Regions from separate parts of the Brevibacillus sp. HD3.3A genome, predicted to be linked through region 2. Evidence: riboswitches for the same ligand, from Rfam matches in the RefSeq annotation. Region 2 holds a riboswitch; the other holds the start of a gene.
What was found. A riboswitch is a leader RNA that binds a small molecule or an ion and turns the genes downstream of it on or off. The one in region 2 is predicted to bind S-adenosylmethionine.

Region 1 (3,893 bases), 1.7 Mb from region 2:
CCGCCAAAGCCGTCCAAGCGATTCAACAAGCAAAGGCACACGCTGATCTCGTCGTCGTGATCGCCCATTGGGGCAAGGAACGGGAAGACTTTCCCGTCGATCACCAAAAAGAATTGGCCAAAGCTTACATTGACGCAGGAGCAGACTTGATCGTCGGTGGTCATCCTCACGTCCTGCAAGGCTTTGAACGCTACAACGGCAAGTGGATTGCCTACAGTTTGGGCAATTTCATTTTCACCCGCTCGACGGAGCCAAAAACGTGGCAGACGATGGTACTGCAAGCAAGCTGCACAAAAGACGCTTCCTGTGAACTGACGATGCTCCCGTTCCATGCCGAGCTGGGACGAGCGGTACCGATGAATGACACGGATGGGGCAGCGCTTCTGCAACGAATCGAATCACTGTCGGAAAACGTTCAGATTGAAGCCGATGGTCACGTACAGGCACGCTCATGATAAATGAGGCGTGCCCGTTGCCTTTTTTGGCGAAACTTTTCCATATTGCTTTCGTAGACCATAGTAGAACCACTTTTTCCAGCGAAAAGGAGGCGGCACATATGACCGGATTGATTATCACCGTATCGGCGATCGGCCTTATTATACTCTGCAGTTATTTCATGACCAAATGGGAAAAAGTCATCTTCCCCGGCAATCAGAAAAACGGGCCTTCAGATACCGATCAACAGCTCTCGGATAAAAAAAGCAAGTAGAAAGGATCAGCGCTGATCTAGACAGACTGCGAGCTATGCCGATTCGATCAGCGGGAAGCAGCGCACGGAAAGTCCGAAGTCACTTTTCAGCACTTGCTCATGCTCTGCGCGAATACCTGTAGCGATCAAGCCCGCGCGCAGCACACCGCCCAGATCGAATTGCACCTTCAATTTCGTCACGTTCACGCCAGCCTCCCGCAAGAAATGCAGCACGCGATCAGGTGTGGCGGCGATACACGAGCCTTCCAAATAACACAGCACCCGTTCGTCTTGCCCTTGCTCCAACTGAGCCGCGGCATTTTTTTCTGTCCAAACAGGATGCGGCGTAAATGGCTGGGTCAACAAGTAAGCCAAATCTTCAACGACAGCGCTTGCGGTCGGCAGTTCGCCTGCACCCCGGCCCGTAAACAACAGGTCGCCCACGATGTTCCCGGAGAGCTGCACCGCATTGAACGCATCCTGGATTTGCGCCAACGGATGGGCAATGGGCAGCACAGTCGGCTGAACCGATAGGCGGATGCCTTGCTCGGCTTTTTGTGCCTGGGCAATCAGCTTGATCCGGTAACCCAGCTCGCTTGCGATCCGGATGTGTCCGGCAGACAAATCGGCGATTCCTTTACGCACGACATCCGCAAGCGGCAACGACTCCCCGTACACAAGCTGCGCGAGAATGTACAATTTGTACATGGCATCGAAACCTTCCACATCCGAACGCGGATCAGCTTCCGCATAGCCCAGCTCCTGCGCCTGCTTCAGCACTTCCTGATAAGAGAGCTGTTCCGCCTCCATTTTCGTCAAGATGAAGTTCGTCGTCCCGTTGAGAATACCGCGAACTCCTTGGATGTCATTTGTGCGCAAAAACTGCCGCAGCACACTCAAAATCGGAATCCCGCCAGCTACGCTCGCTTCATAAGCCAGATGCACCTGATGCTGGTTAGCCAGATCGACAAGCTCAGGGCCGCGTTTGGCGAGCAGCTCTTTGTTCGCCGTTACCACATGGCAGCCTTTTTCAATCAGGGCACGCACGTAATCATACGTAGGCTCGACACCGCCCATTACCTCCACGACAATGTCCACATCGCTTTTTAGCACATCCTCAAAATCGGTAGTCAAAAGCGCAGGATCAACCTGAACCGCCCGTTCTTTTTCCGAATCGCGAACCAATGCTTTGACAATCTCGATCCGTTTGCCCAACCGCTGCGCCAGCTTCTCCTGTTGCGAGCGAATCGTTTTGATGACGCCGCCCCCTACTGTTCCCAATCCCAGCAATCCTACTTTGATTACACCTGCGCTCATTATTACCACCTCATGTCATGTTTTGGAAAAATAAGAAAAACCTTCTTGCTAAGAAGAAGGTTTGGCATCAAGGTCCTTCTCCTTATCTCCCAGAACGATTTTCGTCCTGCAGGAATTGGCACCTTGTCACAAACTGCGTAACGGTTGCCGGGCTTCATCGGGCCAGTCCCTCCACCTCTCTAGATAAAGAAAACTATGAATTTTTGTTCTTTGCTAGATGTCAGTTCTCTCTTGTCTTTGAAATTGGGCAAATGTTTGCCTCGTTCCCACTTTTTCATACATCAAAAAACCTTCTCCGCTAAGAAGAAGGTTCGTCTTGACTGCTACGAGGCACCCGCTTCTTATCTATCGAGACGAAACGTCCCGCAGGAATTGGCACCTTGTCGCAAAAGCAACGGTTGCCGGGCTTCATCGGGCCAGACCCTCCACCTCTCTGGATAAGAACTATGATTTGCTATTGAGCCTATTCTAAGAAATTCCAATGCATTCGTCAACACAATTCTTTTTGTTTGCTGACAAGACTCGCAAGCAGGAAGACAGAACGGCAACCCCCTCAGCAAAGCAGCCGTTTCCACGCGCAAACACACTTTCCACTTCTGCCATGTTGCAGCAAGCGCACGTAACGATTCCTGCTTCGCTTTCCTCTGGCACTTCTTTTTCTTCAACATAGCCGCACCATGGACATATGAAAAGCTGAACCACGCCACTCCCTCCTTTTCAGCGGTTACAATCTGGCAGCCATGCCACCTAAAAAGCAGTTGTGCGCAAGCATGCGATATGCTTGTCCTGATAAAGATCCAGTCAAGCAACTTCAATCACGAGGCGGGCACTGAGTCTATTAACAGGCTACCGCAACGGCATACACCCTTAATTCCCTTGACAGGCGCATTAACCGCGCAAATAGACCCTAGATAGAGCAATCACGAGACACCTCTTGCTCCCTCGACAGGCTACATCAATCACAGTCAACTCCGGCTTCCTCGATGGCCTTCTTCCATTCCCCAAACAAAAAAAGCATTTTCCGACGACCGATACGATCGTTAGAAAATGCGCAAGCAAAGAGAAACGTATTCGTCCCCCTGCTGTCATGGCGAGTCCTCTAACACCTCCCTATCTCCCGTAGGTCCATCAGTGTCGTCGAAACAGGCAGGTCTCCTGACTTTGGGATCATCGTCTGGCGCTGCCTTCCCCATCCAAGTCTGGACAAGTGGCCTGTATGCGCAAAACTCCCCTCTTACAGTGGCGGGACCGTGTCGGATTTGCACCGAGCTTCCCTATTATCCTTGCGGCGATATACCTCAAGGAACCTGTTCCCACATATGAAATTGGAAAAATCACTACTGTTATTGTACCCTACCATTGCCGAGATAGGGAGGGCGAGTTGCGAGCGGCAGCGAAAAGATAGCGAGGAACACGCAGCGACAGCTGGAAAGCGAAAAACGAGAAACGAAAAGCGAGTAACAAAAAACGAGAAACGAAAAACGAGTAACAGAAAATGAGCGACGGAAAGCAAGCAGCAGAAAACAAGCAACGGAAAACGAGTAACGCAAAACGAGTAACGCAAAACAAGTAACGCAAAACGAGTAACGCAAAACGAGTAACGCAAAACGAGTAACGCAAAACGAGTAACGAAAAGCGAGTAACGAAAAGCGAGTAACGAAAAGCGACACACAGAAAGCGAAACAGCGGGCTTCTCCGGGAATGTAAATTTTTTTGTGTAAATGGGTTTTTAACGGGTGGACAGTTACGTCAACGGCTTTACATGGAGTGGCGGGCATGATAGGCTCGCTTGCCATGCGATGCATATTTTACTGGCATCGCCCAATCGCAAGAAATCATGCCCGCAGAGGCTCCATGTCAAGCCGACTCAACAGTTGATTATGCGGAC
Region 2 (3,893 bases):
GAAACCAGGTCCTTTACCAGTCGAATACAGGGCCGGAGATGAATCTGGTGGCACCGGGGCTTAATGTGTATACAACCAAGCTCGGCGGCAAATACGGTTCGGTTTCCGGAACATCTGTAGCGGCGCCTCAGGTAGCAGGCGCAGCTGCTCTCATTCTGGCTCGTCATCCCAAGCTGTCTGCCCTCGACGTCAGGCAGATGCTTTATCAGACGGCGACAGATATTGGCGAAGGCGGCTGGGATCGGCAAGCGGGCTACGGTCTTCTGGACGTAAACAAGGCAGTGCGCAGTGCGCTGTCCAGCGACTTTTTGGAGCCGAACAACGTTTTGGAGAGAGCCAAGGCGTTTCCGATCGAAGCGCAAGTCCGCGGCAATCTGGGGCCAAACGATACGGTTGACTGGTTCAAGATGGACGTTCCTTACGATGGAAAAGTAAGTCTCACCGCATCGATCAACTCAGGCGTATCGTCAGCCATGTCAGCGACTTTTTATCCGGCAAATCGTCAGCCGGTCACTTACTATATCGGGAACGGGGATACGATAACGGTTCCTGCAAAAGCTGGGCGAATGAACATCAAGCTGGTGAGAAACGGTGGAGTTAATGCGTTTACTTATGTGCTGACGAGCAAATTCACCATCAACCCAGATCGGAATGAACCGAACAATACGATGGCTACGGCAAGGCCGCTGGTGGGCAACCAGATCAGCGTGACGGGCAATTTCCATGAGGAAGGGGATCAGGATTGGTTCTCCTACTATGTCCGCGAGTACGGGCATATGGACGTGACGGTCACACCTGATAACAAGCGGGTGGACTTGGTACTTGCCATCGGAAAGCAAGAGCCGGGAAAAAATACGGTCTGGGACCCGGTATACGATAACAGCGACAGGGATAATCCTTCCGAACGTGCAAGCAAGGACGTCTCGCCAGGAAAATACTACATTCGCGTCAGCGAGTATCAGCAAAATGCAATGAACGGCGAATATCGCCTCGATCTCGCCTTTACCCCGTTGAAAAAAGATGGGAACGAGCCGAATAATACGTATAGCAAAGCTGCTCCGCTTGCCAGTGGAGGAGTCATGTCAGGAACCATTCCGGCGTCGACAGATTCAGACTGGTTTCAATTTACATTGGATGCGGAATCGTACGTCACAGTTCGCGCTCCGTTCATCCCGGTAGCAAGCGGGTTTCACATTGCCCTTTACAATGAGAAAAACATGAACGTGGCGCTTGCTTCGACAACCGAAGTGGCAGAGCGGTCAGACCAAGGCAGTGAAATTTTCGGCATACGGCTGCCTAAAGGGAAGTATTTCGTGCGCATGAGCAGCATCGTGCCTTTCAAGTACGATTCCTACAAATTGACGCTCAGCCCGCAGCCGCTCATTTCCGGCTATCGGGATATTTCTAACCACTGGGCGCGTGCGCAAATCGCCAAGCTCAGCGACAAAGGCATCATCAAAGGCTTCGACGACGCAACATTCAAGCCGGATCAGGCAGTGACCCGCGCCCAATTTGCGACCATGCTCGTTTCGACGATGCGTGTCACCGGCTCGAAAGTAGCCAGTATGTACACGGGCAAGGACGTCTTTTCCGATTTGCCAAAAAAGCACTGGGCGTACAACACCCTTGGGGTAGCTTATCAGCTCGGAGTCTTGAAGGGGTATCCAAACAGTCAACTCAAGCCTGATCAGGCGGTAACGCGGGCCGAGATGGCCTCCATGATCGCCAGGGCGAAAGGGGTAGCTGTGAATAGCCGCAGCGTGTCCTCTTATCGCGATGTTCCGGTCAACTATTGGGCATCGCCGGCGATCGAGGCGTTGACGCAAAAAAAGTGGCTGAACGGATATGGCAAGACCTTCAAGCCTCAGGGAACCGCTACGCGGGCCGAGGTTGTTGTATTGATCGCCAAATCGTACCAAGTATAAAGAGGCTTGACCAGCTTGTGCAAAAGGCGCTGTCCATGCGCTACAGTCATCATCGCTCGCTTCCCGCAGGCGATTTCATCAACGTTTTGTACAGGCTGGCCTGCTTCGAACCGGAGTTGTGGGAAAAGTCTATTGACACCACCCCGAAAAACAATTATTCTATAATCCGTAATGGATACTCTTATCCAGAGCAGGCGGAGGGACTGGCCCTATGAAGCCCGGCAACCGACTAGAGCGGTGCTAACCAGCAGGACGGAAATCTGTTCTGGCCGATAAGAGGATGAAGGAAGCTAAAAGCGCTCAAACCTTTTCCTCCGAAAGATGGAAAAGGTTTTTTATTTGCGTTTACGTCGATAAAATCCTGACTCGGCTACCAAACTATTTGTATGAGGTCAAAGGAGGTATTTTCTCATGGCTTTGCAAAAAGGTCGTCGTCTGTTCACATCTGAGTCTGTAACCGAAGGACATCCGGATAAAATTTGTGACCAAATTTCCGACTCTATCCTGGACGCCATCCTGTCCAAAGATCCAAACGCTCGCGTAGCGTGCGAAACTTCTGTAACGACAGGTCTGGTTCTCGTAGCGGGTGAGATCACAACCAACACTTATGTAGACATTCAAAAGCTGGTTCGCGAAACCATTCGTGAAATCGGCTATGATCGCGCTAAGTTCGGCTTTGACGCTGACACTTGCGGTGTTATCACAGCAATCGGCGAGCAATCCGCTGACATTGCACTGGGTGTAGACCAAGCACTGGAAGCGCGCGAAGGCAAAATGACTGACGCTGAGATCGAAGCGATTGGTGCAGGTGACCAAGGTCTGATGTTCGGCTTTGCTTGCAACGAAACACCTGAGTTGATGCCATTGCCGATCAGCATGTCCCACCAACTGGCTCGTCGTTTGACCGAAGTTCGCAAAAACGGCACACTCGCTTACCTGCGTCCTGACGGTAAAACACAAGTAACGGTTGAGTACGATGGAGACAAGCCTGTTCGCATCGACACGATCGTTATCTCTACTCAACACGCTCCTGAAACAACTTTGGAGCAAATCAAACAAGACCTGGTTGAGCATGTAATCAAACCAGTAGTTCCAGCTGAACTTCTGGATGCTGAAACCAAATACTTCATCAACCCAACTGGCCGTTTCGTTATCGGCGGACCACAAGGGGATGCTGGCTTGACTGGCCGCAAAATCATCGTAGACACTTACGGCGGATACGCTCGTCACGGCGGCGGCGCGTTCTCCGGTAAAGATCCGACAAAAGTAGACCGCTCCGGTGCTTATGCTGCTCGCTATGTTGCGAAAAACATCGTGGCAGCTGGCTTGGCTGACAAGTGCGAAGTACAAGTAGCGTATGCGATTGGTGTAGCACAACCAGTATCCATCGCAGTTGATACTTTTGGTACAGGAACTGTTTCCGAAGAAGATCTCGTGAAACTCGTTCGCAAACATTTCGACCTGCGTCCAGCTGGTATCATCAAACAGCTCGACCTGCGTCGTCCTATCTACAAACAAACAGCGGCTTACGGCCACTTCGGACGCAATGACCTGAATGTTCCTTGGGAGCAAACAGACAAAGCAGAAGTCCTGAAGCAAGAGGCTGCTCAACTGGCAAAATAAGCACGGCAAAGAAAGAGCCTGGTAAAAGCTACTGGGCTCTTTTTGTTATGGGAAGAAATTTCCAATTATTGGTGAATCCTGATCAAAGGGAAAATGTAGGACTGTGTCGAATCTCCTAGTGAGGAAGTGAAGGAGGGGTTTCTTTGCCGAACAAAAGGCTCTTCCTGACAGTGTTTATCAGTTGTTTACTGTTGGTTGTGACGATATTGGGGCTTGGTGATTTGTACCAGTCAAAAAAGAATGCGCAAAAAGTGCAACCTTTTCCCCAAGTCGATACGTCTATAAGCATAAGCGAGACGGAAAACGCTGAGCCAAACGTCACGCGAAACGAAAAAGCAACGGTAA

Region 1: another riboswitch for S-adenosylmethionine. It lies ahead of HP435_RS17805 (homoserine dehydrogenase); the one in region 2 lies ahead of metK (methionine adenosyltransferase).

Annotation. Positions count from the first base shown of each region.
Region 1 is NZ_CP085874.1:3,857,414-3,861,306, forward strand. It holds gene HP435_RS17795 (CapA family protein) at 1-455, shown strand, start outside; gene HP435_RS17800 (hypothetical protein) at 557-709, shown strand; gene HP435_RS17805 (homoserine dehydrogenase) at 743-2,005, opposite strand; SAM riboswitch class I at 2,085-2,195, opposite strand; SAM riboswitch class I at 2,344-2,449, opposite strand; cobalamin riboswitch at 3,133-3,331, opposite strand; partial or broken gene HP435_RS17810 (IS256 family transposase) at 3,841-3,893, opposite strand, start outside.
Region 2 is NZ_CP085874.1:5,581,021-5,584,913, reverse strand. It holds gene HP435_RS26145 (S8 family peptidase) at 1-1,925, shown strand, start outside; SAM riboswitch class I at 2,104-2,204, shown strand; gene metK (methionine adenosyltransferase) at 2,337-3,548, shown strand; gene HP435_RS26135 (polysaccharide deacetylase family protein) at 3,692-3,893, shown strand, end outside.